2 regions of the Nonomuraea sp. NPDC049309 genome follow, and region 2 is predicted to be linked to the other one. Evidence: riboswitches for the same ligand, from Rfam matches in the RefSeq annotation. Region 2 holds a riboswitch; the other holds the start of a gene.

Region 1 (10,389 bases), on a different contig from region 2:
ACCGGATACCGGGACGGGTCGGTCGTGACCCCCGTACCCGACGGGAGCTGCGACATCACCGCACACGTCGCGCTCGACGCGTGCGCCGAGGCCGGGCGGCGGGCCGGCGCGATATCCACAACCTTGTCCACACAGCGCGAGGCGCTGCGCGAGCTGGGGCTGACCGGCGCGCGCCCGCCCCTTGAGCTGGCCCGCACCGATCCGCGCGGCTACCTGCGCGCCCTGGCGCGCGCCTCCGAGGAGGGCGAGCTGCTGGAGCCGACCGGTCTCGGCGGCTTCGGCTGGCTCAGCCAGACCAAGTAGGCCCACCGGCCCGCGACGCGGAGCGCCCCAGGCGGCCACCGGCGCCGGCCCGACGGCGGGCGGCGGCCGGCGGAGTGCTCAGGCGGGGGTGGCGGTGAGGTCGAGGGCGCGCAGGCCGCGGATGACGTAGCCGGGCTTCCACTCGGGCTCTTCACGCAGCTCCAGCTCGGCCGTACGGTCGAGCAGCGCCCCGAACGACTCGGCCAGCTCGATCCTCGCCAGCGGCGCACCGAGGCAGAAGTGGATGCCGGCCCCGAACGAGATGTGCGGGTTGTCGGCGCGCCCGATGTCGAGCCGGTCGGGGTCGTCGAACACCTCGGGGTCCCTGTTGGCCGAACCGAACAGCAGGGCCACCTCGGAGCCGCGCGGGATCCGCACGCCGTGCACCTCGATGTCCTCGAGCACCCACCGCTCGAACATCTGCAGCGGCGTGTCGAAGCGCAGCAGCTCCTCGACGGCGGTGGGCAGCAGCGAGCGGTCGGCCCGCAGCCTGGCCAGCTCGCCGGGGTTGCGGAACAGCGACCACCAGCCGTTGCCCGTGACGTTCACGGTGGCCTCGTGGCCGGCGTTGAGCAGCAGCACGCAGGTGCCGACCAGCTCGTCCTCGGTCAGCTCATCGATCCGGGTGAGCGCGCTGATGAGGTCGTCGCCGGGCGCGGCGCGCCGCTCGGCGGCCAGGGCCTTGAGGTAGTCGGCGAACTCCGACGCCGCGCGTACGGCGGTGTGCTGGGCCTCCAGGGTGGGGTTCAGCTCGTACATGCCGCAGATGTCGGCCGACCAGGGCCGCAGCAGGTGCCGGTCGCTTTCGGGGATGCCGAGCATCTCTGCGATGACGGTGACCGGCAGCGGCTCGGCGACCTCGGCGATGAGGTCGCCGCCGCCCTTCTCCACGTACGCGTCCACCAGCTCGCCGGCGATGGACCTGACGCGGGGCCGCAGCGACTCGACCATGCGCGGCGTGAACGCCTTGGAGACCAGCCGGCGCAGCCTCGTGTGCACCGGCGGTTCCACGTCGAGCATGCCCGCCCTGATCACGCGCCAGAAGGGCTCCTGGAACTCCGGCTCCGGCGGCCTGCCGAACTCCTCGTGGGTCGCCACGTGCAGGTACGAGCGGCCCAGCCGGCGGTCTCTGAGCAGCGCGTTCACGTCGGCGTGCCGCGCGATGAGCCACTGGTCGGTCGGCTCGAAGTAGGTCACGGGCGACTCGCGCCGCAACTCGTCGTAGACCCCGTACGGGTGCGCTACGAAATCCGGATTCCAAGGATCAAAGCCCACTATTTCATCTTAGGAGTGACCTGCTGCTTCTTCGCGTGCCTGCTGCGTACCCGGATGTTGAGCAGCTCCACCACGACGGAGAACGCCATCGCGAAGTAGATGTAGCCCTTCGGGATGTGCTGGTCGAAGCCCTCGGCGACGAGCATCACGCCGATGAGCACGAGGAACGCCAGCGCCAGCATCTTGATCGTGGGGTGACCGTCGACGAACCGGCTGATCGGCCCGGACGCGAAGAGCATCACGCCCACCGCGACGATGACGGCCGCGATCATCACGCCCAGCTCGTCCACCATGCCGACCGCGGTGATCACCGAGTCGAGCGAGAAGACGATGTCCAGCACCATGATCTGCAGGATCACGGAGACGAAGGAGGTGGCCGCGGCCCTCTCGCCGCTCTCCTCCTCATCGTACGGCGCCTCCATGTTGTGGTGGATCTCGGTGACGCTCTTGCCCAGCAGGAACAGGCCGCCGAGCAGCAGGATCAGGTCGCGTCCAGAGATCTCGTGGCCGAAGACGGCGAACAGCGGATCGGTCAGCCGCACCACCCATGACAGGCCGAGCAGGAGGAGCAGCCGGCTCACCAGGGCGGCGCCGAGGCCGAGCACCCGGGCGCGGTCGCGCCGCTCGGGCGGCAGCTTCCCGGCGAGGATGGAGATGAAGATGATGTTGTCGATCCCCAGCACGATCTCCAGGGCGACCAGGGTTAAGAAGCCGATCCAGATCTGCGGATCGGCCACCCAGTCGAGCATCGGGAACCTCCGTGACTTCGGGTGCTTACGGCTACCCGGGTAGCAACGAGTCGGAGGTCACATAAGTTCGCTGTTGCGTTTTCCGCCGGGCCGTCGGTTATAGTTCAGCCCGTAGGTCATGAGCGCCAGCGTCAAGCCCCGGCTAGCTGGCCGGCAACCCTCGCGTCCGCGGCGGGGTGCCCCGGGTGAAGACCTGGTCCGTCACGAGGTGTGGCGGGCAAGCGCGGGCTCCGTGGCTGCTTCCAGGGGCCCGATGGTCCCGAAGGAGGTTTGCCGTGTCCACTCTGACGATCTTCAGCTCCGGCCGCGCCGCCACCGAGAACACCGCCGGCGAGAACACCGCCGGCGAGAGCACCACCCCCACCGCGCAGCAGCGCCGGCCGATCCCCGCCGTGTTGGGCTCCGACCTGGAGGTGCCGGTCAAGGGCGGCCGCCTGATCGGATACGCCAACCTCGACTACGCCGCCAGCGCCCCCTGTCTCGAGCCGGTCAGCGCCGCCGTCACCGCCGCGCTTCCGGCCTACTCCAGCGTCCACCGCGGCGCGGGCTACGCCTCGCAGCTCACCACCGCCCGCTACGAGCAGGCGCGCCACACCGTACGCGCCTTCGTCGGCGCCCGCCCCGACGACGCGGTGATCTTCACCCGCAACACCACCGACGCCACGAACCTGCTGGCCAGCTGCCTGCCCGAGGGCTGCACCACGGTCGTCTTCGACACCGAGCACCACGCCTCGCTCCTGCCCTGGCCCAACGCGATCCGGCTGGCGCCGCCCGCCTTCCCCGGCGAGGCCGTACGCGCCGCCGACGAGACGCTGGCCGCCATCGACGGCCCCAAGCTGCTCGTCGTCACCGCCGCGTCCAACGTCACCGGCGAGCTGTGGCCCATCGCGGCCCTGGCCCACATCGCGCACCGGCACGGCGCGCGGATCTTCGTGGACGCGGCGCAGTACGTACCGCACAGGAAGCTCAACCTCACCGCGCTCGACCTCGACTACATCGCCTTCTCCGGCCACAAGCTGTACGCGCCGTTCGGCGCGGGCGCGCTGGTCGGGCGGCGGGACTGGCTGGCCGAGGGCGAGCCGTACCTCAAGGGCGGCGGCGCGGTGCGCTCGGTCGGCGAGAGCGTCGAGTGGCACGACGACCCCGAGCCGCGCCACGAGGCCGGCACCCCCAACGTGCTGGGCGCCATCGCCCTGGCCGCGGCCTGCGACGCGCTGACCGCGACCGGCTGGACCGAGCTGGTGCGCGAGGAGGAGCGGCTGCTCGCCCGGCTGCGCGCCGGGCTGGCCTCGATCGACGGGGTGCGCGAGCTGTCGCTGTGGGGCCCCGACCACCCCCGGGTGGGCATCGTGTCGTTCACCGTGGACGGCTACTCGGCACGGGAGGTGGCCGAGGTGCTGTCCAGCGAGTACGGCATCGGGGTGCGCGACGGGAAGTTCTGCGCGCACCCGTTCGTCCGGCACCTGCTGGGGACCGCCGACGGGGGCTGCGAGGACGGCACCGCCTCCGCCGTGCGGGCCTCGATCGGCATCGGCACCACGCAGGAGCACGTGGACCGGCTGGTGTCGGCCCTGCGCGACCTGGTCTCCCGCTGAGCCCTGAGCCGCAGCGCGTCAGCGCGAGCGCGGGTCGTCCCGGTCCGCGCCCCGGAAGGTCAGCGGTTCGGCGGCTTGCGGTGCTGGGGCGGCTCGTCGGCGACCAGGGAGTCGATCTCCCGCATGTCGTCGTCGCTGAGCCGGCTCGCCCGCTCCTGCCGGGAGCCCCCGGGCTCGTGCCGGGGCGCGGTCTGCTGCCGCGGCACCTCCGGCTGCTCGGTGGTGGCGGACCTGGCGGGCGTGTTCGGCCCGCCCGCGCCGGCTCCCGTCGTGGCACCCGTCGTGGCACCCGTGCCGGTACGGCCCGGCCGCTCGGACACCATGCCCTCGTTTGCGCGTTCGTGCCGCTTGCGCCACTTGCGGCGGAAGATGCCGTCGATGCCGAAGCGCCCGCCGCCCAGCGCCACGAACAGCAGGCAGAGCGCGCCGAGCGCCGCCGCGAGCTCCCAGCCGCCCTGGTCCACGAAGACGCCCTTGTCCCAGTGTGCGAAGACGACCGCGCCGATCATGTTGATCAGCAGCAGCAGCGCCACCGGCCGGACCAGCGCCCCGAGGATGAGCAGCACCCCGCCGATGAGCTCGACGACCATGGCGTAGCCCGCGGCCAGCTCGGGCATCGGGATGCCCATCTCGCTGAACATCCCCGCGGTCGCGGCGTGCCCGCCCTGCCACTTCTGCCATCCGTGCGCGACGAAGATGACGCCGAGCACGATGCGCGCGATCAGGGCCGCGATGTCGAAGAGAACTCTCTTCATGCTCCTTCTCCCCCCGTTCCAGCTACTCCTCCCCGTGTGCCGCTATGGGATGCCATCGCATACCATCTCTTGACCAAACCCCCTGCTGGATCACCGGTGACGACGGTGGGAGCATGGCCGTATGACGGAACGCGTGGTCGGAATCGGCGCGGGAGCCAAAGAGCTGGCCACCGAGGACATGATCCTCAACATCGGCCCGCAGCACCCGTCCACCCATGGCGTGCTGCGGCTGCGGCTGACGCTCGACGGCGAGCGCATCACCGCCGCCGAGCCGATCGTCGGCTACATGCACCGCGGCGCGGAGAAGCTGTTCGAGGTGCGCGACTACCGTCAGATCATCATGCTCGCCAACCGGCACGACTGGCTGTCGGGATTCGCCAACGAGCTGGGCGTGGTCATCGCCGCGGAACGCATGCTCGGCATGGAGCCGCCCGTGCGCGCCGTCTGGGCCCGTACGCTGCTGGCCGAGCTCAACCGCGTGCTCAACCACCTGATGTTCCTCGGCTCCTACCCGCTGGAGCTGGGCGCGATGACGCCGCTGTTCTACGCGTTCAACGAGCGCGAGCGCATCCAGGCCGTCATGGAGGAGATCTCCGGCGGGCGCATGCACTACATGTTCAACCGCGTCGGCGGCCTGAAGGAGGACCTGCCGCTGGGCTGGCTCGACCGGGTGTCGGCGGCCGTCGCGGAGACCCGCCGCCGGGTGCCGGACATCGAGAACCTCATCCTGCACAACGAGATCTTCATCGCCCGCACCAAGGGCGTGGGGGTGCTGACCCGCGAGCAGATCATGCAGTACGGCGTCAGCGGCCCCATCGCCCGCGCCTCCGGGGTGGACTTCGACCTGCGGCGCGACGATCCGTACCTGGCCTATGGCGAGCTGCCGGTGAAGGTCGTCACGCGCGGCGCGGGCGACTGCCACGCGCGCTTCGAGGTGCTGCTCGACCAGCTCAAGGTCTCGCTCGACCTGGCCGACGCGTGCGTCGAACGGCTGCGCGAGCTGCCGCCGGGCCCGATCAACCAGCGGCTGCCGAAGGTGCTGAAGGTGCCGGAGGGCCACACGTACGCGTGGACGGAGAACCCGCTCGGCATCAACGGCTACTACCTGGTCTCCAGGGGCGACAAGACGCCGTGGCGGCTCAAGCTGCGCTCGGCCTCCTACAACAACATCCAGGTGCTGCGGGAGATGCTGCCGGGACACGTGGTCGCCGACATGGTCGCCATCCTCGGCTCGATGTTCTTCGTCGTGGGTGACATCGACAAGTGACCGCACAACAACGCGACAAGTACATCGACTGGCTCCGCGCGATCAGCCTGATCGTCGTGGTGGTGTGGCACTGGGCGTTCACCATCCTGGAATGGAAGCCGCAGGGCCCCGAACCCACCAGCCCGCTCGGCTTCACCTCCGGCCTGTGGATCCTCACCTGGCTGCTGCAGGTGCTGCCGCTGTTCTTCTACGTCGGCGGCCACGTGCACCTGCTGTCCTGGCACCGGGCCAAGGATCGGGGCGTCGGCATCGGCGCGTTCGTGCTGCGGCGCATCCGCGCGCTCGCCTTACCCGCGCTGTTCCTGTCCGGGGTGTGGGTCGTCATCGGGGCGATGGTGACGTACGCCTTCGGCGTGGACTGGATGTGGCGGGTGGTGCTGCTGGTGCTCAGCCCGCTGTGGTTCCTCGCCGTCTATCTCGTGCTCATCGCGCTGCTGCCGGTCGCGCTGTGGCTGCACCGCCGCTACGACGTGCTCGCGCTGATCTGGCTCGGCGGCGCCGCCCTCGTGGTGGACGTGCTGCGCTTCCGCTACGGCCTCGACTGGGTCGGCTGGCTCAACATGATCGTCGTGTGGGGTCTCGCGCACCAGGCGGGCTTCTTCTACGACCGGGTCGTGGAGCTGCCCAGGCGGTACGATGCCGCGCTGCTGTGGACCGGGTTCTTCGCCCTCTTCGGCCTCGTGTACTCCGGCATCTACCCGGGCTCGATGGTGGGCGTGCCGGGCGACAAGTGGTCGAACATGGCGCCGCCCACGTTCGTCATCGTCGCGCTGCTGCTGTTCCAGATCGGGCTGGTCGAGGTGCTGCGCCCGGCCATGGAGCAGGTGCTCGAACGGCCGCGGTGGCGGCGGCTCAACGCGTTCATCAACCGCTACTCGCTGCCGCTGTTCCTCTTCCACACCACCGGCATGGCCATCTCGCTCGGCCTGTCGTGGTGGCTGTTCGGCACGCTCGGCGACACGATCCCGCCCGACCTCGTGTGGTGGCTCGAACGCCCGCTCGCGATCGTCGGGCCGCTGATCTGCACCGCCCCCGTCATCTACCTGTTCGGCCGCCGCCGCGCCCCGGTCGGCCAAACGCAGGACAAGGCCGTCGGCGGGTCCATAAGCTCAAGACATGGCTGAGATCGCCTTCCGGGCCAACGCCGAGGACGAGCGGATCATCCGTACCGCGTTGCGGGAAGGTGAGCGGCCGAGCGACGTGCTGCGCCGCGCGCTGCGCCTGCTGCAGCGCGAGATGTGGCACGACCGCCTCGCCGCCGCGCGGCGGGCCGTCGAGGAGGGCCAGCCGGACGAGCGCTAGTCGCGCGGCTGCTCGTCCTCGGGCTTCTTCGGCACCTTGCAGCAGTGCTCCAGGTAGAGCGCGGCGCAGACGAGCAGCACGCACGACACGAACGAGCCCGTCGCGATGAAGAACTCGCCGCGCGGCGTCTCGCGGTCGAGCAGTTGCGAGGTGTGCAGCGCGAAGCCGGCGAAGATGCCGCCGAAGACCGCGCCCGCGTACGCCGACGCCTTGGCCAGCGCGGCGAGGCGGGCCACCGCGAGCGGCTCGACCGGCTTGGTGCCGGGCTTGCGCGCGATCCTCGCCTTGGTGGCCCAGCCGCTGTAGCCCTCGCCCAGCGCCAGCAGCAGCAGCGTGGGGATCGCGGTCCACGGCAGCACCGGCCAGCCGCCGTAGTCGCCCATCATGATCGCCGCCCAGGTCGCCAGGGAGACGATGATCAGGATGCCGACGAGGGGACCAGGAGACGTTGGCTTCAATCGGGCCTCTGCAGCTTGAGATCCTCACGCAGGCGCACGCCCCGCCGATCGAGCCCTTCGAGCAACCCGGCCACCGCGCCCTTGCCGGGCAGCTCCCCCTCGGGGTCGGCGGCCGCCCACGGCACCAGCACGAACGCGCGTTCGTGCGCCCGCGGGTGCGGCAGCGTCAGCTCGGGGTCGTCGGAGACGACGTCGCCCACCACGATCAGGTCGATGTCGAGGGTACGCGGGCCCCAGCGCTCAAGGCGCTCGCGGCCGAACGCGTTCTCCACGCTCAGCGCCCGCTCCAGGAGCGTGCGCGGCTCCAGCGTGGTCTCCGCGATGACGATCGCGTTGAGGTACGGCCGCTGCCCGCCGGGGCCGCCCACGGGGTCGGTCTCGTAGACCGGGGACGCCTTGACGAACTCCAGCCCGGGGGCGTCGAACAGGGTGTCCACCGCCCCCTGGAGGGTCGTGAACCTGCGCCCCAGGTTGCTGCCGAGTGAGAGCACCACCTTCATGCGCGGCTCCGCTCGATGGTCACGATCACGTCGTCGAACGGCAGCGGAATCGGCGCCGCCGGTTTGTGCACGCTCACCTCGACCTTGCGCACCGGCTCGCGCGCCAGGCACACGTCGGCCAGCCGCTGGGCGAGCGTCTCGATCAGCGCGACCGGCTCACCCTCCACCACCGCGGCCAGGTCCTGCGCGAGCTCCCCGTAGTGCACGGTCTTGGTGAGGTCGTCGCCGGCCGCCGCGGGCGCGGTGTCGAGGTACAGAGTGGCGTCCACGACGAACTCCTGCCCCAAATCGCGCTCCGCAGCGAGCACGCCGTGCCTCCCCCTGACGCGCAGGCCCTTCAGGGTGATGCGGTCAGCGCTCAAGCTCGCCTTCCTCCTCATCGTCGTCGTCGGCCTGCAGCACCGGCGACCCGTGATGCATCCACAGCCGCCAGCCCTGCGGGGTGCGGATGTAGACGTTGCTCGCCACCACCTTGCCCGCGGCGAAGCTCGCCTCGCCCTCCTCCCCCGCGGTCAGGATGTTCTCCACGCAGGTCAGGACGGCCACGTCACCCAGCACGGTGGTGTTGACGTCGGTCAGCACGAACTGGATGTAGGTGGTGTTGGCCATGATCAGGGCCCACGACCGCAGCACCTCGGAGCGGCCCGTCAGCAGGGTCCAGCCCGGGTGGACGCAGCTCACCTGGTCGTCGGCGGTGTCCTCGGCCCAGATCTCGGTCATCTTGTCCAGGTCGCCGCTTTCGATGGCGGCGTAGAACTCCTGGTTCACCGTCTCGACGGCGGCGGTGTCGACGCTGCTCATGTGCCTGCTCCGGCTCTCTTCCATGCGGCGGCCACGCGCACGGCATCGGCGTTGGGACGTACCTCGTGCACGCGCACGCACCAGGCTCCGGCCTGGGCGGCCAGCGCGGTCACCGCCAGCGTGGCGTCGTCGCAGCGGCTGAACGGCCTGGGCGTGCCGTCGGGATCGGCCAGCAGGCGCCCCAGGAACCGTTTGCGTGAAGCCCCGATCAGCAGCGGGAAGCCCAGCTCGGCCAGGCGGGGGATGCCGGCCAGCAGCGCCCAGTTGTGCTCGGCGTTCTTGGCGAAACCGAGGCCCGGATCGAGCACGATCTGCTCCTCCGTGACGCCCTCGGCCAGCACCAGATCGACCCGCTTGCTCAGCTCTTCGCGCACCTCCGTCACCACGTCGGTGTAGATGGCGCGGCTGTCCATGTCATGGCTGTGGCCACGCCAGTGCATGACCACGTAGGCGACGCCGGTCGCGGCCACCACGCGCGGCATCTCCGGGTCGGCGAGACCGCCGCTCACGTCGTTGACCAGCCGCGCCCCCGCCTCCACGGCCGCCTGCGCGACCTCGGCGCGCATCGTGTCGACGCTGACCACCACCCCGCCGGCGGCCAGCTCCCGGATCACCGGGACCACCCGGGCCAGCTCCTCCTCCTGCGAGACCCTGGCCGCGCCCGGACGGGTGGACTCGCCGCCCACGTCGACGATGTCGGCGCCCTCGCGCACCAGGTCGAAGCCATGCCGGACGGCGGCCTCGGGGTCGAACCACTTACCGCCGTCGGAGAAGGAGTCGGGCGTCACGTTGACCACACCCATGACGAGGCACCGCTCCGCACCTCCCGGCACGCTGATGGGCACGCTAGTCATGGGCCAAGCCTAGGCGCTTCTTCGCACCTGCTGACATCGTGGGTACCCCGTTCGCCGCGTGCGAGCAGATCAGCGCCCGAGGATGAGCGCCATGGCCTCGGACCGGGTCTTGTCACTCGTACGGAAGTCGCCGCGCACCGCCGACGTGACGGTCTTCGCGCCCGGCTTGCGCACGCCGCGCATCGTCATGCACAGGTGCTCGCACTCCACCACGACGATGACCCCGCGCGGCTCCAGCACCCGCATGAGCGCGTCGGCGATCTGCGAGGTCATCCGCTCCTGCACCTGCGGCCTGCGGGCGAACACGTCGACCAGCCTGGCCAGCTTGGACAGCCCCGTGACCTGGCCCTTCTCGTTGGGGATGTAGCCGACGTGGGCCAGGCCGTGGAACGGGACGAGGTGGTGCTCGCAGGTCGAGTAGACCTCGATGTCGCGTACGAGCACCATCTCGTCGTGATCGACGTCGAACACCTTGTTGAGCACGTCCTCCGGCGTCTGGCCGAGCCCGGAGAACTGCTCGGCCATGGCGC
Region 2 (10,389 bases):
GCGTAGCGGATCAATGATGAAACGTAATGGCCGGTCCACAAGAAAAAGAGCGGCCCGGAAAATTCCGGACCGCCCTTCGTCTGCGCGACGAATGAAGACTCAGAAGTCCATGTCGCCGCCGCCGGGCATGCCCGCGCCGGCGCCGGCCGGAGCCTTCTCCGGCTTCTCGGCGATGACGGCCTCGGTGGTCAGGAACAGCGCCGCGATGGAGGCGGCGTTCTGCAGCGCGGAGCGCGTCACCTTGGCCGGGTCGATGATGCCGGACTCGAACATGTTGACGTACTCGCCGGTCGCGGCGTTGAGGCCCTCACCCGGGGTGAGGTTGCGGACGCGCTCGACCACGACGCCGCCCTCGAGGCCGGCGTTGACCGCGATCTGCTTGAGCGGCTCCTCCAGCGCCTTCTTGACGATGGCGGCACCGGTGGCCTCGTCGCCGTTGAGCTCCAGCTTGTCGAAGGCCTTGGCGCCGGCCTGCAGCAGCGCCACGCCACCGCCGGGGACGATGCCCTCCTCGACGGCCGCCTTCGCGTTGCGGACGGCGTCCTCGATGCGGTGCTTGCGCTCCTTGAGCTCGACCTCGGTGGCGGCACCGGCCTTGATGACGGCGACACCGCCGGCCAGCTTGGCCAGGCGCTCCTGGAGCTTCTCGCGGTCGTAGTCGGAGTCGGTGCGCTCGATCTCGGCGCGGATCTCGTTGACCCGGCCGGCGATCTGCTCGGCGTCACCGGCGCCGTCGACGATCGTGGTCTCGTCCTTGGTCACGACGACCTTGCGGGCGCGGCCGAGCAGGTCGAGGGTGGCGTTCTCGAGCTTGAGACCGACCTCCTCGGCGATGACCTGGCCGCCGGTCAGGATCGCGATGTCGTTGAGCATCGCCTTGCGGCGGTCACCGAAGCCCGGAGCCTTGACGGCGACGGAGCGGAACAGGCCGCGGATCTTGTTGACGACCAGGGTGGCCAGGGCCTCGCCCTCGATGTCCTCGGCGATGATCAGCAGCGGCTTGCCGGACTGGACGACCTTGTCGAGCAGCGGCAGCAGGTCCTTGTTGGCGGAGACCTTGCTGTTGACGATCAGGATGTAGGGGTCTTCGAGAACGGCCTCCATGCGGTCGGAGTCGGTCACGAAGTACATCGAGGTCATGCCCTTGTCGAAGCGCATACCCTCGGTGAGCTCGAGCTCCAGGCCGAAGGTGTTGCTCTCCTCGACGGTGATGACGCCTTCCTTGCCGACCTTGTCCATCGCCTCGGCGATGAGCGCGCCGATCTCGGGGTCGGCGGCGGAGATGGAGGCGGTCGAAGCGATCTGCTCCTTGGTCTCCACGTCCTTGGCCAGCTTGGAGAGCTCCTCGCTGACGCGCTCGACGGCGGCCTCGATGCCCTTCTTCAGGGCCATCGGGTTGGCCCCGGCGGCGACGTTACGCAGACCCTCGCGCACCAGCGCCTGGGCGAGCACGGTGGCCGTGGTGGTGCCGTCACCGGCCACGTCGTCGGTCTTCTTGGCGACCTCCTTGACCAGCTCGGCGCCGATCTTCTCCCAGGGGTCCTCGAGCTCGATCTCCTTGGCGATGGACACACCGTCGTTGGTGATCGTGGGGGCGCCCCACTTCTTCTCCAGCACGACGTTGCGGCCCTTCGGGCCCAGGGTCACCTTCACGGCGTCGGCGAGCTGGTTCATACCGCGCTCGAGACCGCGCCGGGCGTCCTCGTCAAACGCGATCATCTTGGCTGCCATAAGGCTAGACCTCCCAGATGCAGGGTGGCTTGTCGTGGACCGAGCCGACGCCCGCGACGGCATGGGTCAGCATCTCCTTCGGCAGACCCCATCGTCCCGATCCGGTGTTGGCACTCTACTGCACAGAGTGCCAACGAACTGTTTAGCACTCTACCCTGCCGAGTGCAAGCGAACGCCCCTGCTCTCCCTGCTTTCTCCCAGGTCAACGGCCATTTGGTGGTCTGCGCTATATGCGCCGGTACGGCGAGCCGCCCGGCGGCCCACCGTACGTGATTCGACAAAAGAGAGATGAGGGCTCGCACGGACTGCGCTGCCGTGCGAACCCGCCCGGTGCGTACCAGGTCGTGGATCAGACAGTGCGGACGGACTCCGCCTGCGGTCCCTTCTGGCCCTGCGTGATCTCGAACTCGACGCGCTGCCCCTGCTCGAGAGATCGGTACCCGTCCATCAGGATCGCCGAGTAATGGACGAATACATCCTTACCACCGTCTACCGCGATGAAGCCGTAGCCCTTGTCCGCGTTGAACCACTTGACGGTGCCCTGCGCCACTTCCGACTCCTCTTACTGGTCTACCAGATCTCGCCCATTCCTCCGCGAGACCTGTAATCGCCCGACTTAACGGAAAATCAGCCGGACGATCGCCTCGACCATACCTGTGGCAAGGGGTTTGGCAACAGAGTCAATCTGAAAAGAGCCTATTTCCTCCTTCCGAAGGTCGTTCAACGTTGAATTGGGCCTGCAAAAGGAGAAGGCGCCCACAAGGGGCGCCTTCACGATGTGATCCTCGACACTCAGCCGCCGGCGACGGCCGGGATGATGGAGATCTGAACGCCGTCGGGGGCCGGAGTGTCGAGCCCCTGGGCGAATCGGACGTCCTCTTCTCCCACGTAAACGTTGACGAAACGACGAATCTTGCCCGATTCATCCAGAATTCGGGCGCCGATCCCCGGGTAGTCCGCGTCGAGCTTGGTGAGCACGTCACGAAGAGTCGCGCCCTCGCCACTGACCTCGGCGTTGCCCCCCGTGTACGTGCGCAGAATGGTGGGAATCCGCACAGAAACGCTCATGGTTGAAGTCGCCTTTCCTGATTGATCAGACAGTCGCGCGGAACGCGTCGAGGGAGGGCCGGATCACGGCCGTGGGCACGGCGTCGTCGCTGATCGCGTCGAGCGTCTTGAGCCCGTCACCGGTGTTGAGCACCACGGTCAGGGCCTCGGGGTCGAGCACGCCGTTCTCGGTGAGCTTCTTCAGCACGCCGACCGTGACGCCGCCGGCGGTCTCGGCGAAGACGCCCTCCGTCGAGGCCAGCAGCTTGATGGCGGCCACGATCTCCTCGTCGGTGACGTCCTCGACGGCCCCGCCGGTGCGCCGGGCGATGTCCAGCACGTACGGCCCGTCGGCCGGGTTGCCGATGGCCAGCGACTTGGCGATGGTGTCGGGCTTGACCGGCCGCACGACGTCGTGGCCCGCCTTGAACGCGGTGGACACCGGCGAGCACCCGGCCGCCTGCGCGCCGAAGATCTTGTACGGCGTGTCCTCGACCAGCCTCAGCTTGATGAGCTCCTGGAAACCCTTGTCGATCTTCGTGAGCTGGGAGCCGGAGGCGATGGGGACGATGATCTGCTCGGGCAACCGCCAGCCGAGCTGCTCGGCGATCTCGTACGCGAGCGTCTTGGAGCCCTCGGCGTAGTAGGGCCGCAGGTTGACGTTGACGAATCCCCACTTGTCGCCCAGCGGGTCACCGATCAGCTCCGAGCAGAACCGGTTGACGTCGTCGTACGTGCCCTCGATGCCGATGAGCTTGCCGCCGAAGACCCGCGCCATGGCGATTTTCGCCTGCTCGAGGTTCGCGGGGATGAACACGCACGCCTCCAGCCCGGCACGCGCCGCGGCGGCGGTGACGGCGCCCGCGAGGTTGCCGGTGGAGGAGCAGGAAAGGGTGTGGAATCCGAAGTTCCTGGCCGCTTCCACGGCCATGGCGACGACCCGGTCTTTGAACGAGTGGGTGGGGTTGCCCGAGTCGTCCTTCACGTAAAGGTTCTTGATTCCGAGCGTTCGACCGAGGTTTCCGGCCTTGACCAATTTCGTCCAGCCGGGGTTCATATTCGGCTTTTCGGTCACGTCGGCCGGAACCGGAAGCAGTGCCCGGTAACGCCAGATGTTGGCGGGACCCGATTCGATCTGTTCGCGGGTCACCTCGCCGAAGTCGTAGGCCGCCTCAAGCGGCCCGAAACACTCCAGACAGGCGAAGCTGGGACCCAGCGGGTAACGAGCGCCGCACTCGCGGCAGGACAGACCGACGGCAGGACCAAAGTCAAGCGACATGAAGCGAGGCCTTCCCTCATCTTCGCCCGCGGCCACCTTGACCGCGAACCGGAATTGGCACCTTGTCCCGGTCGGCCTCGCCAGGTCGCGAGTCTCGAAAGCCGGGAGGGTTGCCGGGGCTTCACAGGGCCGGTCCCTCCACCCCTCTGGATGAGCTGTATGAAGTTGTTGAATTGGACTCTACCCGCTGAAGTGGACGAAATTACCACCCGTCTCAAAGTTTGAGACGGGTGGTCTCATCGATAGTCCTCTCCCAGCACGCTCTGCACGTATTTGCGGGCCTGATGGATCCGGGACTTCGCGGTGCCCAGCGGGATGCCGAGCTGCTCGGCCACCTCGTTGTAATCGAGCTGGACGATGTCACGCAGCACCAGCGCCTGCGCGAGATCGGGCTTGTCGGCCTCCAGCGCCTCCATGGCGTCGAGGAGGTCGAGGCGCGAGCCGGCGATCACGCTGACCCGCCGCACGTCGGGCTTCTGCACGGGCAGCTCGTCCGAGCTCTGCTCGGCCGCCCGACGCTTGAGCGACCGGTACGTCGTGCGGGCGCAGTTGGCCGTCACGATGTGCAGCCACGTACTGAACCTGGCCCGCCCCTCGAAACGGCTGATATTGCGCGCGACGGCCAGCAACGTATCCTGCGAGGCCTCCTCCGCATCCTGGTGATAAGGCAGGATTCGGGCGCAATGCCGCATCACATCGGGCTCTATCCGCGCCAGGAGCTCACCGAGTGCGCGATGGTCTCCGGCGGCGGCTGAGCGAGCGAGTTCCTCGGTTAGCTCATCAAGCGCCATAGCTGGGATCCTATGATCGAAAGGAGCCTAGATGAACAGCGTGCTGTTGGCCTCCAACAGGGGGCCGGTCTCCTTCACCGTCTCCGACGACGGCGAACTCACCATGAAACGCGGCGGAGGCGGACTCGTCTCCGGGCTGTCGGGCGTGGCCAAGGGCGACGGCGTGCTGTGGGTCTGCGCCGCGCTGACCGACGGCGACCGCAGCGCCGTACGCCTGGCCGGCGGCGGCCGCATGGACCACGCCGGCTACGACACGGGGCCGATGCGCATGCTGGACATCGCGCCCGCCACCTTCCACCGCGCCTACAACGCGGTGGCCAACTCGACCCTGTGGTTCATCAACCATCTGCTCTACGACATCCCCAACTCGCCCAACTTCGGCACCCGTTTCGAGCGCGAGTGGGAGTCCTACCGCGACTACAACGGCGCCTTCGCGCTGGCGCTCGCCGAGGAGGCCGGGCACGGCGCGCGCGTGATGGTGCAGGACTACCACCTTACGCTGACGCCGGCCATGCTCAGGGCCGAACGGCCGGACCTGCGCATCGCGCACTTCAGCCACACCCCGTGGGCGCCGCCCGAGTACTTCTCCCTGCTGCCCGACGACGTCGCCAGGGAGGTGCTCGAAGGCATCCTGGGCGCCGACCACGCCGGGTTCCTCACCGACAGGTGGGCCCAGGCGTTCATGGACTGCTGCGAACGGCTGCTCGGCGCCGAGGCCGACCGCGTCGGCCGCAGCGTCACCTACGCGGGCAGGACCACCCGCATCGGCGTCCACAGCCTGGGCGTGGACGGCGCGGCCCTGTGGGAGCGGGCCTGCGAGCCCGACGTCGAGTCGCACATGGCCGCGCTCAGGGAGCAGGTCGGCGAGCGCAAGCTGATCGTCCGCATCGACCGCACCGAACTGTCGAAGAACATCGTGCGCGGGCTCATCGCCTACCGCGAGTTCCTGGCCGCCCACCCCGAGTGGCACGGCCGCGTGGTGCACCTCGCCTTCGCCTACCCCAGCAGGCACGACCTGCCCGAATACCGCGAGTACACCGCGTCGGTGCAGCGCTGCGCCCAGGAGATCGAGGACGAGTACGCCACCGAGGACTGGGACCCGCTGATACTCAACGTCGACGACGACTACCCGCGCTCGCTCGCCGCCTACCGGCTGGCCGACGTGCTGCTGGTCAACCCCATCCGCGACGGCATGAACCTGGTGGCCAAGGAGGGCCCCGTGCTGTCGCCGCGCTGCGCGCTCGTGCTGTCGCGGGAGGCGGGGGCGGCGGCCGAGCTGGGCCCGCACGCGCTCGTGGTGAACCCGTACGACATCAGCGAGACCGCCGCCGCCCTGCACCAGGCGCTGATCATGCCGGAGGACGAGCGGCGCATGCGCCGCGACAGGCTGCGCGCGGCCGCGACCGCGCTGCCGCCGCAGAAATGGCTCGCCGCTCAGCTCGAAGCCCTGGCCTGAGATCATCGCCGTGGTCGGCACCACCTGGCGCGCGCCGGTCCGCCGGACGGGCCCGGCGAAGCTCGAGCGCGCGGGCGAGGTCCCGCTTACCGGCGGCTGAGAGCCGGTTGTCCGGCTCACCTGCCGCCGATCGCCGCGACCAGCTCTTCGAGCAGCGCCACCACGCCGTCCGGACCGTCCACCACGATGTCGGCGCGCTCGGCGAGCGCGGTCACCTCGGCAGAGCCGCTGCACACGGTCACGCCGGGCAGCCCGGAGGCGCGCACCGCCTCGAACGCCGCGAGATCGCCGAGGTCGTCGCCCACGAACATGACCGACCTCGCCGCACGCTCGGCGAGGAACAGGCCGAGCGCCTGGCCCTTGTCCATGCCGGGCGGCCGCAGCTCCAGCACCATGCGGCCGGGCTCGACCACCAGGCCGTGCTCGCCGGCCAGCTTGGCCAGCGGCTCGCGCAGCGCCTCCAGCGCGCCCTCGGGGTCGGGGCTGCGCCGGGTGTGCACGGCCACCGCGCGCCCCTTGTCCTCGATGGTGACGCCGCGCACGCCGAGCGACTCCAGCAGCAGCGGCAACTCGGCCTCCGCGCGCGGCACGCCGGGCGGCGGCGGTGGCGCGGAGATGCGGCCGTCCTCCCAGCGTTCGAAGCCGTAGTGGCCGAGCACCACCAGGCCGGGCACGTCGGCCAGGCCGGGGCCGAGCTCCAGCGCGGTGGCCGCGGGCCTGCCGGTCACGATGGCCACCGCACGGACGCGGGCGCCCAGCTCCGCGAGCACGCCGGGCGCCTTCGGATGGATCACGGCCTGGGCCGGGTCGGGCACGATCGGCGCCAGGGTGCCGTCGAAGTCGAGCCCGATCACGGCGCCCGCCGGATCGCTGACGATCGCTTCCATTGCAGGGATGTTCTTCACGCGGCTGCCGTACCCAGCGGGTCAGGGACGCATGCCGAGCCTCCTGGCCGCACGATCACGCCTGCGCGTAGAGCGTAATCTGCGCAACCGCTTGACCAGCATGGGGTCCTGTTCGAGCGCCTCAGGCCGGTCGATCAACTCGCCGAGAAGCTGGTAGTAGCGGGTGGCGGAGAAGCCGAACGTCTCCTTGATGGCCTGCTCCTTAGCGCCCGCGTAGCGCCACCACTGGCGCTCGAAGGCGAGGAGATCGAGATCGCGTTGGGTCAGTGGTCGTCGGGACGGTTCCTGGGCAGCATTGTCACCGCTGAGCGGTGCTCCCATGGTGTCCTCCTCGAAAGGGGCGGGTGGCGATCTCGCCGCCCGCGCGCGGCCCGTTCGCCATCGTAATGTGCGAAGTGCGGCTGTTCACGATGGATTGGGAGACGTACAGTCACCAAATGTGACCTCTGTCATCACACTCCTCACCGACTACGGGTTAGAGGATGGGTATGTGGCGGCCTGTCATGGGGTGATCGCCCGGCTGGCCCCGGAGGCCAGGGTGATCGACGTCTGCCACCTGATCCCCGCGGGCGACGTGCGGCGCGGCGCGGCGGTTCTGGCGCAGACCATTCCGTACCTTCCCGAGGGTATCCACATCAGCGCGGTCGATCCCGGAGCGGGTGGCTCCCGGCGCGCGGTGGCCATCGAGGCGGGCGGCCGGGTGTTCATCGGGCCCGACAACGGGCTGCTGTCGTGGGCGGTACGGGCCGGCGGCGGTGCGCGGGCGGCGTACGAGATCAGCGACGACGCCTACTTCCTGCGGCCGGCGTCACCGACGTTCCCGGGGCGCGACGTGTTCGCGCCGGTGGCCGCGCGTCTGTACGCCGGGCTCGACCCGGCCGCGCTGGGGCCGCAGGTGCCGGTGTCCGGGCTGGTCACGCTGCCCGAGCCGACCACGGTGCTGCGCGACGGCTCGGTGGAGGGCGAGGTGGTCTCCGTCGACCGCTTCGGCAACACGCAGCTGTCGATCGGCGCGGGCGACCTGCAGGCGCTGGGCGTGCGGGTGGGCGACAGGCTGGGGGTCTGGCTGGGGCGGCGGCGGTTCTCGCTGCCGTACCGGGAGACGTACGCGGCGGTGCCGCCGGGCGAGCTCGTGGCGTTCGCGGACTCGGCGGGGCTGATCGCGATCGCGGTCAACTGCGGTGACGCGGCCCAGCGGCTGGGGCTTCCGCCCGGCGCGCACGTCCGGCTCGCCCCTGCTTCTCGGTGACGCCTCGGAGACGCCTCGGAGACGCCTCGGGGACGCCTGAGCGGCACCTGAGGGACGCTTGAGCGACGCCTTGGTGACGCGACCCGGCGGCCACGGCTCCCGTCCGACTTTCCCTGCTTTCACGACATACGAGACAGTTCGGAACTACTCCACGTATCGGACTGTTTACTGAAGCGTCCCTTCGGTTGCGCACTCGCGTGTCAGAATGCGAGCTGACCGGAGGTCCCTCCCCTCCCGCCGAGGTCGACGTGTTCCAGTTGCCCGTTGTGAAGCCGATCGCCGCATGCCTGCTCGCGGCCGTACTCCTTACTGGGAGCGCTCCCGCCGCGCTCGCCGGCACGGCGGGAGACGGCACCGGCGCGGGAGACGGCGCCGACGAAGTGGCCGCGGCCGCCAGGGCCGGGCAGTGGCAGCTCGGCGCGCTGCGCCTGCCCGAGGCGTGGCGGGTCACCAAGGGCGAGGGCGTCACGGTCGCGGTGCTGGACACCGGCGTCAACCCCCACCACCCCGACCTGAAAGGCGCCGTCGTCCAGGGCCCCGACCTGACCGCGCCCGGCGGCTCGGGGAACGGGCGGCGCTGGGGCCCGCACGGCACCGCGATGGCCGGCCTGATCGCCGGCCGCGGGCACGGCGAGGGCCACAGGGGCGGGGTGCTCGGCGTCGCGCCCGCCGCCCGGGTGCTGTCGATCAGGGTCACGCTGGAGAACGGCGACCCGCGCCGCGCCCGCAGCCGCCCGGGCTGGCGCGACGCGCTGGCCAGAGGCATCAGATACGCCGCCGACCACGGCGCGAACGTGATCAGCATGTCGCTCGGCGGCGGCAGCGGCGCCTGGGAGGACTCGGCCGCCGAGGAGGAGGCCGTCCAGTACGCCATCGCCAAGGGCGCGGTGCTCGTGGCCTCGTCGGGCAACGACGGCGCCGAGGCGAACAGGAAGAACTTCCCCGCCGCCTACCCCGGGGTGATCGCCGTGGGCGCGGTGGACCGGCGCGGCAGGGTGGCCCGCTTCTCCAACCGGCAGGACTACCTGTCGGTGGTCGCGCCCGGCACCGACATCGTCACGGCCGACGGCGACGACTCGTACGTGGTGAGCGACGGCACCAGCTCGGCCGCCGCCATGGTGGCGGGCATCGCCGCGCTCATCAAGTCGGCGCATCCGCACCTGTCGCCGTACCACGTGCGGATGGCCATCGAGATGGGCACCAGGCGGCGGCCCGGCGCGGACCGCTACAGCCCCGACTACGGCCACGGGATGGCGAACGCGGCGCTCGCGCTGCGCGCGGCGGCCCGGCTGGCCGCGCCCGCCGCCACACCGCCGCGGCCCGGGCCGTACTTCGTCGCGGCGCCCGCCTCAAGGACGGCGGTGGCCGCGGGGATGGTGGTGCTGGCGATCGCGATGTCGGGGTGGGTGGTGCTGCGGTCCCAGGGGCGGCGCACGGCCGCTGCAGGCCGGGCCGGCCGTGCTGGACCTGTCCGGCCACGGCTCCGCACTGATCGCCGCGACCTGAGAACGTGAAGACCCCCTGGGGAGGGCTCCCCAGGGGGTCATCGCGCAACGATTCAGCCCGCGTGGACCACGTCGTGCGCCTCGGCGAAGTGGCAGGCGCTCTCGTGCCCGATCCCGGGCCTGATCTGCAGCAGCGGCTCCTCCTCCGCGCAGATCTCCTGCGCCTTCCAGCACCGGGTGCGGAAGCGGCAGCCGCTCGGCGGGTTGGCCGGCGAGGGCGGGTCGCCCTGGAGGATGATCCGCTCCCGCTGCTCGCGCCCCTCGGGGTCGGGCACCGGCACCGCCGACAGCAGCGCCTGCGTGTACGGGTGCGCGGGAGTGTCGTAGATCTCGGCGTCCTTGCCCAGCTCCACGAACTTGCCCAGGTACATCACGCCCACCCGGTCGGAGATGTGGCGCACCACCGACAGGTCGTGGGCGATGAAG

Evidence for each region. Region 2 has a riboswitch for S-adenosylmethionine ahead of thrC (threonine synthase). Riboswitches for the same ligand answer to the same signal wherever they lie in the genome.
Region 1: it holds a riboswitch for S-adenosylmethionine, as region 2 does, so the genes downstream of both, ACGFIM_RS19510 (aminotransferase class V-fold PLP-dependent enzyme) here and thrC (threonine synthase) in region 2, are expected to answer to the same signal.

The regions. Positions count from the first base shown of each region.
Region 1 is NZ_JBICSH010000002.1:1,171,543-1,181,931, reverse strand. It holds gene ACGFIM_RS19525 (SAM-dependent methyltransferase) at 1-303, shown strand, start outside; gene ACGFIM_RS19520 (cytochrome P450) at 382-1,578, opposite strand; gene ACGFIM_RS19515 (TerC family protein) at 1,578-2,327, opposite strand; SAM riboswitch class IV at 2,442-2,557, shown strand; gene ACGFIM_RS19510 (aminotransferase class V-fold PLP-dependent enzyme) at 2,603-3,922, shown strand; gene ACGFIM_RS19505 (DoxX family protein) at 3,982-4,677, opposite strand; gene ACGFIM_RS19500 (NADH-quinone oxidoreductase subunit D) at 4,799-5,944, shown strand; gene ACGFIM_RS19495 (acyltransferase) at 5,941-7,068, shown strand; gene ACGFIM_RS19490 (hypothetical protein) at 7,061-7,246, shown strand; gene ACGFIM_RS19485 (DUF3180 domain-containing protein) at 7,243-7,704, opposite strand; gene folK (2-amino-4-hydroxy-6-hydroxymethyldihydropteridine diphosphokinase) at 7,701-8,204, opposite strand; gene folB (dihydroneopterin aldolase) at 8,201-8,566, opposite strand; gene ACGFIM_RS19470 (nuclear transport factor 2 family protein) at 8,556-9,005, opposite strand; gene folP (dihydropteroate synthase) at 9,002-9,859, opposite strand; gene folE (GTP cyclohydrolase I FolE) at 9,929-10,389, opposite strand, start outside.
Region 2 is NZ_JBICSH010000009.1:24,341-34,729, reverse strand. It holds gene groL (chaperonin GroEL) at 100-1,731, opposite strand; gene ACGFIM_RS37200 (cold-shock protein) at 2,081-2,281, opposite strand; gene ACGFIM_RS37195 (MoaD/ThiS family protein) at 2,524-2,799, opposite strand; gene thrC (threonine synthase) at 2,825-4,057, opposite strand; SAM riboswitch class I at 4,071-4,214, opposite strand; gene ACGFIM_RS37185 (RNA polymerase sigma factor) at 4,294-4,848, opposite strand; gene ACGFIM_RS37180 (trehalose-6-phosphate synthase) at 4,880-6,304, shown strand; gene otsB (trehalose-phosphatase) at 6,421-7,191, opposite strand; gene ACGFIM_RS37170 (DUF3263 domain-containing protein) at 7,231-7,530, opposite strand; gene ACGFIM_RS37165 (S-adenosyl-l-methionine hydroxide adenosyltransferase family protein) at 7,649-8,458, shown strand; gene ACGFIM_RS37160 (S8 family serine peptidase) at 8,725-9,972, shown strand; gene ACGFIM_RS37155 (ABC transporter ATP-binding protein) at 10,017-10,389, opposite strand, start outside.